DNA from 3 places in the Bacillus sp. LQ01 genome. Region 1 is predicted to be linked to each of the others. Evidence: riboswitches for the same ligand, from Rfam matches in the RefSeq annotation. Region 1 holds a riboswitch; each other region holds the start of a gene.
The links. A riboswitch is a leader RNA that binds a small molecule or an ion and turns the genes downstream of it on or off. The one in region 1 is predicted to bind S-adenosylmethionine.
Positions count from the first base shown of each region.

Region 1 (3,283 bases):
TTTCTTAGCTACTTTCGAAAACCTTGGAAACCCAATTAAAATAGAAACAATCCCACATACTCCAACTAAAATTGGATAAAATGCATACGGTAACAATTCAACTGGAGATAACGCTGCAAATCCTGCTGCCGTTAACATTTGGGCACCGTACGGAATTAATCCTTGCACACAACATGAGAAAAGATCTAATACACTCGCTGATTTACGAGGGTCTATTTCATATTGATCTGCAATATTTTTTGCAAGCGGGCCTGTAAAAATAATTGAAATCGTATTATTCGCTGTACACATATTCGTCATACTCACTAAACCAGCAATACCAAATTCCGCTCCTTTTTTCGAACGAATATTACGTGTTAATACATTCATTAAATATTGAATACCACCATTATATTGGATTAATTCAACCATACCGCCAATTAATATAGCAAGTAATACTAACTCCATCATACCGCCCATTCCAGTCGTTACACTTTTAAAGAAACTTTCTAACGTGTAACTTCCATCTATAAGACCGATAACACCAGATAGTACAGTTCCACCAGTTAATACAATAAGTACATTCCAGCCAAGTAGCGCTGTAATCAGTACTCCTGCGTACGGTAAAATCTTTATCCAATCAAAGCTATGTGCTTTAATTTGCGTGTCACTTCCTGAAGTAACTATTACTAATAGCACAATTGTAATAATAGCCGCTGGTAACACAATTAAAAAGTTCGTTTTAAACTTATCTTTCATTTCTGTTCCTTGTGAACGAACAGCTGCGATTGTTGTATCTGAAATAAATGATAAATTATCACCAAACATCGCTCCGCCAACAACAGTAGCCATTGCAAGCGCAATTGAGATATCAGTTTGACCACTAATACCTACAGCAATCGGCGCTAATGCTGCAATTGTTCCCATTGAAGTTCCCATCGCTAATGAAATAAATGCCCCAATAACAAAGATTCCAGCTACGATAAATCCTGGCGGTAAAATAGTTAATGCTAAATTAACAGTTGAGTCTACTCCGCCCATTCCTTTAGCAGTTTCAGAAAATGCACCTGCAAGCACAAAAATTAATACCATAATCATAATATCCGGATTTCCTGCACCTTTAGCGAACCGCTCTACTTTCACATTAAAACTTTCTTTACGATTCATCATTAAAGTGACTCCTACAGCAATTGAGATCGCTACAAGTATCGGCAATTTATAGAAATCACCTGTAATAATTCCAGAACCAATAAATAGCGCCAAAAATATCCCAAGTGGTAATAAAGCTAAACCATTTCCTCTCGTTTCTTTCAAAGTATCATCTCTCCCTAGTTTCAACCTTTTTCTAATGAATAACAAAAGACCTCTTCCGATGAGAAGAGGTCTTATACATCTATAAGAAACACTCTTCTCATCTTTCAAGCACACGCTTGCTGGATTTGGCACAGCACTCTGAAATCGAGTCCGCTGCCGAGGCATCGTAGGGCCAGTCCCTCCGCCTCTCTTTATAAGAAGGTTTCATATTTATTTTTTAATAATAATTTCTTTCCTAACTTTACTCGCTTACAAAACAAAAGTCAATTATTTTTTGTATAGATTTTTTTGGTAATTATACAAAAATTCGAATACAACAATCATTTTAACTTTTCTATTTCTTCTTTCAACATTGAAATCCAATAAAATTCATTATTTTTTATTGTTGCTAATATCCATTTCGTAGTGTACCAAGCTAACTCATACTCTTCCTTCGTGACATCACCACTTTTATAAGCATCCTCTAGCTCCTCTTCATCTAATACATACACCTTACCGCTAGGTAATAATACTACATCTAAATATAAATCATCAAAATACGGTAAACCACGATCGTCTATTTTATATTCTTTCGCCACATCGATATAATATTGCACTAATTTTTTCTGATCATCTAACATAGCGGTAATCGCAAAGTTTTTCCCGTCTATGAAATATTGAATCCACGTATACTGATCCGCTGCAATACAAAGTTCTTCACCATCATATTCTTTACAACTAGGCTCTCTCACCTTTTTTATATCCAGTATTCCGAGTATTCCCTCTTCCACTTGCTTAACCGTATAACTCTTTTCTATTAGCCTCTTCCACGAAGAACCGTCACCATATTTACGTTTCATTATGTCTGCTCCTCTTCTATATACAGAAAAGCTCCCACATATTATGTGAGAGCTTGTTCATATTATAATTAAGCCGCTTGACCCTTTTCAGAAATCTCTTTTAAATAAGCTTGTCCTTTTTCAGCGTCATATTGACCTTCCCACTTAGACATAACTACAGCTGCTAAAGAGTTTCCTACAACGTTAACTGCTGTACGAGCCATATCTAAAATACGGTCAATACCAGCAATGAACGCTAAGCCTTCAGGTGGAATACCTACTGTACCAAGTGTCGCTAATAATACAACGAATGATACGCCCGGTACACCTGCGATACCTTTTGATGTAACCATTAATACAAGCAATAATGTAATTTGTTGTGTAATAGATAAATCAATACCGTACATTTGTGCTAAGAAAAGAGCCGCAATTGCTTGATATAAAGTTGATCCATCTAAGTTAAATGAATAACCTGTCGGAATAACGAAAGATGTAATTGCTTTCGGACAACCGAATTTCTCCATTTTCTCCATGATTTTTGGCAAAACTGTTTCTGAGCTTGCTGTAGAATACGCTAAGATCAGCTCGTCTTTTAAAATCTTAAAGAATTGGAAAATGTTGATTCCAAATATTTTCGCTGTAAGTCCTAAGACAACTACGACGAAGAAGATCATTGCTCCATATACGACAATTAGTAATTTCCCTAATGGAATTAATGAAGCAAGACCAAATGTAGAAACTGTAACACCAATTAGTGCAAACACACCAAATGGTGCAAATTTCATAACTTGGTTTGTTACGTAAAACATTGCGTCAGCTACACCTTGGAAAAATTGAAGAACTGGTCTTCCTCTTTCACCAATTGCTGCTACACCTAAACCAAATAATACAGAGAAGAAGATAATAGCAAGCATATCTCCGTCAGCTAACGACTTCATAATGTTCGTTGGAACAATATTTACAAATGTATCTGCAAATGAATGACTTTGTACTTGTTCTGTCGTATGTGTATATTTCGAAATATCTGTCTTTGTTAACTGCTCCATATTTACGCCTTTTCCTGGTTGGAAAATATTCGCTATTAATAGACCAACAATAATTGCAATTGTTGTAATAATTTCAAAGTAAAGAATTGTTTTTCCACCTAGTCGACCTAGTTTTTTAACATCGCC
Region 1 is NZ_JBYEZL010000001.1:664,109-667,391, reverse strand. It holds gene AC22L0_RS03620 (Na+/H+ antiporter NhaC family protein) at 1-1,293, opposite strand, end outside; SAM riboswitch class I at 1,388-1,493, opposite strand; gene AC22L0_RS03615 (ribonuclease FAU-1 family protein) at 1,614-2,132, opposite strand; gene gltP (glutamate/aspartate:proton symporter GltP) at 2,201-3,283, opposite strand, start outside.

Region 2 (3,283 bases), on a different contig from region 1:
GATACTTTGGAACACCATAATGATAGTACAAGCCAGCCTGTGCTCCCCAGCAAATATGGAGCGTAGATGTTACATTCGTTTTTGAATACTCCATAATATGTTTAAGCTCTTCCCAATAATCTACCTCTTCAAAAGCAAGGGTCTCCACTGGCGCTCCTGTAATAATGAGCCCATCAAACTTTTCATTTTCAATATCACGAAACGTTTTATAAAAGCTTGTTAAATGTTCTTGCGTTACATTACGAGATAGATGTGATTCCATATGAAGCAAATGAACATCTAATTGTAACGGTGTGTTTCCAATTAAGCGAAGTAATTGTGCCTCTGTGTCTTGCTTCGTTGGCATTAAATTTAATATAGCAATTTTCAAAGCGCGTATATCTTGTGTTTCCGCTCGCTCCTTCGTCATTACAAAAATATTTTCTTTTTGTAACACTTTGCGAGCCGGTAAATCTTTATCAATTATGATCGGCATGTGTTTTGCCCCCAACTAGAGCTGCTTCCAAATCTGCAATAATATCAGAAACATCTTCTATACCAACTGATAAACGAATTAAATCAGATGTAACACCAGCTAAACGCTGATCTTCAGCATTTAATTGTCTATGCGTCGTACTAGCAGGATGTATAACACAAGTTCGTGCATCAGCTACGTGTGTTACAAGAGTTGCTAGTTTTACATTTGCGATAAATTCTTTTGCTGCTTCTAATCCGCCTTTAATACCGAAAGTTAAAACACCACTAGCACCTTTTTTCAAGTACTGTTGTGCCAATGAGTAATTTTCATTACTATCTAAGCCCGGATAATTCACCCATTCAATACGTTCATGATTAGCAAGCCACTTAGCAACTGCAAGAGCATTTTCACTATGACGTTCCATTCGTAAATGCAATGTTTCTAAGCCAATATTGCTAATATATGCATTGAATGGGCTCATACAATTTCCATAATCTCTTAATAGCTGAACACGTGCTTTCACAATATACGCTGCTGCACCAAAGTTTTGAACGTAACTTACACCGTGATAACTTGGATCTGGTTCAACAAGTTCCGGATACTTTCCATTTGTCCAATCAAAGTTTCCACCGTCAATTACAATACCGCCTAAGGAGCTCGCATGCCCATCGATATACTTCGTCGTAGAATGAACAATAATATTTGCCCCATGTTCAAACGCCTGGCATAAATAAGGAGTTGCTAATGTATTATCAACGATAAAAGGTACCTCTAATTCTTTAGCAGCAGCTGAAAATTCTTTAAAATTTAAAACATTCATCGCTGGATTTCCTAACGATTCTGCATAGATAAGTTTCGTCTTGTCATTAGCAAGCGCCGTAATTTCATCTGCCGTTAAATTTGGATTAAAGAACGTAACATCAATGCCCAGTTTACGCAAACTCACTCCAAATAAATTAAACGTTCCCCCGTAAACCGTTGAAGAACAAAGTAAATGATCCCCACTACTACAAATATTTAAAACTGCGAGCATAATAGCTGCTTGCCCAGAAGCCGTTGCAACAGCTCCTACACCGCCTTCTAAATCTGATAACTTCTGCTCAAATGCGGCTAGAGTAGGGTTTCCAATACGTGTATAAATATATCCTTCTGCCTCTAAGTTAAATAGGGCTGCTAAATCATCTGAAGTATCGTATTTATATGTTGTACTTTGATAAAGTGGTAAAACACGTGGTTCACCATTTTTTGGCGTATAGCCACCTTGCACACAAATTGTTCCTTTTCCCCATGATTCTCCCATCTCTCATTCTCCTTTCTTTTATACAAAATAAAAAACTGCCCCTTTCCTGAAAACAAGAAAGGAGCAGTTTGAAAACACGCTCTAAAGGCTCTTTCTTATCTCTCAGGATTACTACCTGCAGGATTTGGCACAATTCCGTTATACGGCTGTTGCCAAGGTTTCATCGGGCCTGTCCCTCCACCTTTTCTTGATAAGACTATGCAATTACCGTTGATTTTATAGCAATAATTTCCTAATGTCAAACGGTTTTTCTGAATGTTCTAAAATAAATGTTAACAGTTTCATATAAAGCAACAAAAGAAATATATTCTAGTCTATTTCAAAAAAGACCTTTAAAAACCTCAAATCAGTCTATAAAATTAAATAAGTAATTTAACCTATAAATTCAAATTCCCCTAAAGTTAGCCTATATGTTGAATAGGCCATCTTCTCAAAAAGATACTATATATATTCAATCCATTTTTCACTAGTATATTTCACTTTTTTACCTACTAAGATTTACATAACGGAGGTATAACATGACAAATAAAAAAGATATGCAGTACATACTTGCTCTATATGGCATTCTTCTAGGATCTATAGTAGGAGCTACAGTCTGGTTATTTTTAGTCACAATAAATATTGGAATCCACTTTATTTGGGGATACTTGCCTGAAGTTCTCTCTTTTCCCTCTTATTACACCCTTTGCGTAACAATAATTGGCGGGGTCCTTGTTGGTCTATCACAAAAACATTTCGGTACATACCCACGCCTTATGCCTGAAGTGATGGCTGAATATAAAAAAACTGGTCGAATCGAATATCGCTTTGTCCATCAGGCTACTTTAACAGCGATTATTGTTTTAATTTTCGGTGCTAGTCTTGGTCCAGAAGCCGCACTAGTTGGAATTATAGGCGGACTGTGCACATGGGTAGGGGATCGCTTTAAATTTGCCTTAAAGGGTATGAATGAGCTAACCGAGATCGGAATTGGAGCTACTTTAAGTGTCATTTTTAACGCACCATTATTCGGTTATTTAGCACCAAATGAAAATGAGGGGGAACAAATTGCTGCTTTTTCTAAAGGAAAAAAGGCGATTGTATACTTAGCTACTACTTTCGCAGGTTTTTCTGTTTATTTACTACTGAGTAAACTCGATAATCGTGGATCCTTTATTGTTGATTTCGGGGAAGGTGCACTTTCTTTCAATGAATGGATCGCATTTCTTCCACTTGCTAGTATCGGTGCTATAGTTGGTTTCTTTTATTTCAAGTTAGAATTCACATTAGAGAAGTTAATCCACCCTTTTAGGGAATACAAACTGACACTCGGAATTATCGGTGGTATTTTATTAGGAATTGCGGGAACTTTTCTTCCGTACACATTATTTTCAGGGGAACATCAATTAAAAGAATTAGTTGTTGAATGGAGCCATTTATCTTTTTGGATACTACTTCTTTCAGGGATTTTAAAGTTGTGCATTACTGCCGTTTGTTTGAACACAGGGTGGCGAGGTGGACATATCTTCCCAATTATATTTTCCGGG
Region 2 is NZ_JBYEZL010000003.1:478,444-481,726, forward strand. It holds gene metA (homoserine O-acetyltransferase MetA) at 1-475, opposite strand, end outside; gene AC22L0_RS23040 (bifunctional O-acetylhomoserine aminocarboxypropyltransferase/cysteine synthase) at 459-1,757, opposite strand; SAM riboswitch class I at 1,850-1,954, opposite strand; gene AC22L0_RS23045 (chloride channel protein) at 2,276-3,283, shown strand, end outside.
Region 2: linked by a shared signal. The riboswitch ahead of AC22L0_RS23040 (bifunctional O-acetylhomoserine aminocarboxypropyltransferase/cysteine synthase) and the one ahead of AC22L0_RS03620 (Na+/H+ antiporter NhaC family protein) in region 1 are both predicted to bind S-adenosylmethionine.

Region 3 (3,283 bases), on a different contig from region 1:
ACACAATCGTTGTTGATAAAGAAGCAGATCTTGAATTAGCAGCTAAGTCTATCGTTGCATCAGCATTCGGATTCTCAGGACAAAAATGTTCTGCATGTTCTCGTGCAGTAATCCATGAAGATGTATACGATCACGTATTAAATCGTGCTGTTGAATTAACAAAAGAATTAACAGTTGCTAACCCAGCAGTATTAGGTACAAACATGGGTCCTGTTAATGACCAAGCTGCATTTGATAAAGTAATGAGCTATGTTGCAATTGGTAAAGAAGAAGGTAGAATCTTAGCAGGTGGCGAAGGAGACGATTCTAAAGGCTGGTTCATCCAACCAACAATCGTTGCTGACGTTGCAGAAGATGCTCGCTTAATGAAAGAAGAAATCTTCGGACCAGTAGTAGCATTCTGTAAAGCGAAAGACTTCGATCATGCACTTGCAATTGCAAACAATACGGAATACGGTTTAACAGGTGCTGTTATTACTAACAACCGTGACCATATTGAAAAAGCACGCGAAGACTTCCACGTTGGTAACTTATACTTCAACCGTGGATGTACTGGTGCAATCGTAGGTTACCAACCATTCGGTGGCTTTAACATGTCTGGTACAGACTCTAAAGCTGGTGGACCTGATTACTTAGCACTTCACATGCAAGCAAAAACTACTTCTGAAACTTTATAAGAAATAGTAGAGGAGCTCTTCACAGAATGTGAAGAGCTCCTTTTAAAATTGAACCCCCATATATTACCGTCGTTCGAAGAGAATGAGCTAAAACCTATTAATAGCGGGATAAACATGTAAACAGAAATAAAATAATGAGAAAAGTTGACTTATTAGTCATATTTTTTAGTATTCATTTTGAGAATTTCCTGTATAATACAATTTGAAAGAAAATCTATGGTTCGACAAGGAACACTCCTTTCGGTTTTGCTCACTGAAAGGAGTGTTTTTTTATGTAGCTAAAAATTCTTGCGTGCTTATTACATTTGCATATACGCCATTTAAACTAGCTAAAATTGTATTGTGAATATAAACAGCTGGTATAGTAGCGTTCTTAAAAGAAAGGTCTTTTGTAGCACAAGCGTCATGTATAACGGTACATTGAAAGCCAAAATCGAATGCAGCCCTTACTGTTGCATCGATACACATATGAGTCATCATCCCGCATACAACGACATGTTCAATATTAAAACGTTTTAATTGCTCTAGAAGATTAGTTTCTCGGAAGCTATTTGGATAATGTTTGACTATAACTGTTTCTTCTCTAAGTGGACGTACGCTTTCGTGAATATGTACACCTTCTGTATTAGGTAGGAAAAAAGTAGCGTCATCTTTTATAGCTACGTGTTGGATATGAAAAATAGGTTCGCTGTTTGTTCTAAATTGTTGTAATAACTGATTAGCATATTCGCTTGCTTCTACTGGATTACGCAATTCCATCTTTCCATTTGGAAAATAATCGTTTTGAATATCGACGAGTAAAAGAGCTGTTTTCATATATTTATCTTCCTCCGAGTTTCATATTCAAATAAATTTATTCAATTCGTAGAGAGGATTCTCCTGTTTAAAAATATGAGGAAGAAGAATTTTAAATAACCTTGAAAGTTACTATTTTTCAGATGAATATTCATCTGAAAATTTTAATAAAGGAATAATTAATATTTTTCTAAAAAATGTATTGACTCTTATTATTCTGAGTTCTATAATGAGAATTAATTAAACGACAATTAAATCGATACATTCTTATCCAGAGAGGTGGAGGGACTGGCCCTACGATACCTCAGCAACGGGTTTTTTAATACCGTGCTAACTCCAGCAAGCCATATAAAGGCTTGGAAGATGAGAAGATGTGAACGAGTACATATAAGTGCTCTCCTTCTTATCTTTATGGTTGATAAGAAGGAGGGCACTTTTTATTTTACCTCGAAAGCTCTGCTTCAAGTTTTTACAGCATATAGGAGGGAAAAAAATGATTTCTTTTACCAATGTAAGTAAAGTGTATGAATCAGCTGGCCAATCTGTTCATGCGGTGGAGGATGTAACATTATCAGTTGAGAAAGGCGAAATTTTTGGCATTATCGGTTTTAGTGGCGCTGGAAAGAGTACGTTATTACGCTTAGTAAATATGTTAGAGAGACCGACGGCAGGAACGATTTCAATAGATGATAAAGATATTACATCATTATCGACGAAAGAATTGCGTAAACTAAGACAAAGAATCGGAATGATTTTTCAAAGTTTTAATTTATTTAATTCAAGAACAGTATTTGGAAATATTGCTTATCCATTAAAGTTAGCGAAAGTACCAAAGAATGAGATAAAAGAAAGAGTAAATGAACTGCTGAAGTTTGTAGGGTTAGAAGATAAAGCAAACTATTATCCAGAGCAGCTATCAGGTGGGCAAAAGCAGCGTGTGGGCATTGCTAGAGCACTTGCGACATCGCCAGATATTCTTATATGTGATGAGGCAACATCAGCCTTAGATCCAGAAACGACGACAGAAATTCTAAACTTATTAAAGAAAGTAAATCGAGAATACAATTTAACAATTCTTCTTATTACACATGAAATGCATGTTGTGAAAGAAATTTGTCACCGTGTAGCTGTAATGGAGAAGGGGAAAGTTATTGAAGAAGGAAAACTGTTTGATGTTTTCACGCAACCAAAAACAAAGACGACTCAAAACTTTGTACGTTCTGTCATTAATGATCATTTACCGGAAAGTGTTCTAGCGAAAATTCAAAATGGTGGTCAAATTTATCGTCTAACATTTACTGGTGAGGAGACAGGACAGCCGGTACTATCATATATCGCAAAAAACTATAACGTCGATGTAAATGTACTGTACGGAAATATTATTGAACTTCAAAATGTGCTATTTGGAAATCTTCTTGTAGAGTTGCAAGGTGAGCAGAGGGAAATTCAAAAAGCATTACAACATCTAAGACTGCAAGTGCAGCTGAAGGAGGTAGAAGCTCATGCGAGTTGATTGGAGTATATTTTGGCCGCGCATACTAGATGCGACGGGGGATACCCTCTTAATGGTAATTGTAACCCTTATATTCGCTACAATTCTGGGTATACCTCTAGGTTTACTTTTGTATGTAACGAGAAAAGGAAACTTTTTAGAAAATAAATGGGTCTTTTCTATTCTTAACATCATAATTAATACAATTCGTCCGGTACCATTCATTATCTTTTTAGTAGCCTTAAGTCCACTAACAAGAAGTGTTATCGGAACGACGATTGGAACAGCAGCGGCAATTTTCCCGATGACGTTAGTCGCA
Region 3 is NZ_JBYEZL010000004.1:24,399-27,681, forward strand. It holds gene pruA (L-glutamate gamma-semialdehyde dehydrogenase) at 1-677, shown strand, start outside; partial or broken gene AC22L0_RS23620 (cysteine hydrolase family protein) at 928-1,493, opposite strand; SAM riboswitch class I at 1,737-1,842, shown strand; gene AC22L0_RS23625 (methionine ABC transporter ATP-binding protein) at 1,966-2,985, shown strand; gene AC22L0_RS23630 (methionine ABC transporter permease) at 2,975-3,283, shown strand, end outside.
Region 3: linked by a shared signal. The riboswitch ahead of AC22L0_RS23625 (methionine ABC transporter ATP-binding protein) and the one ahead of AC22L0_RS03620 (Na+/H+ antiporter NhaC family protein) in region 1 are both predicted to bind S-adenosylmethionine.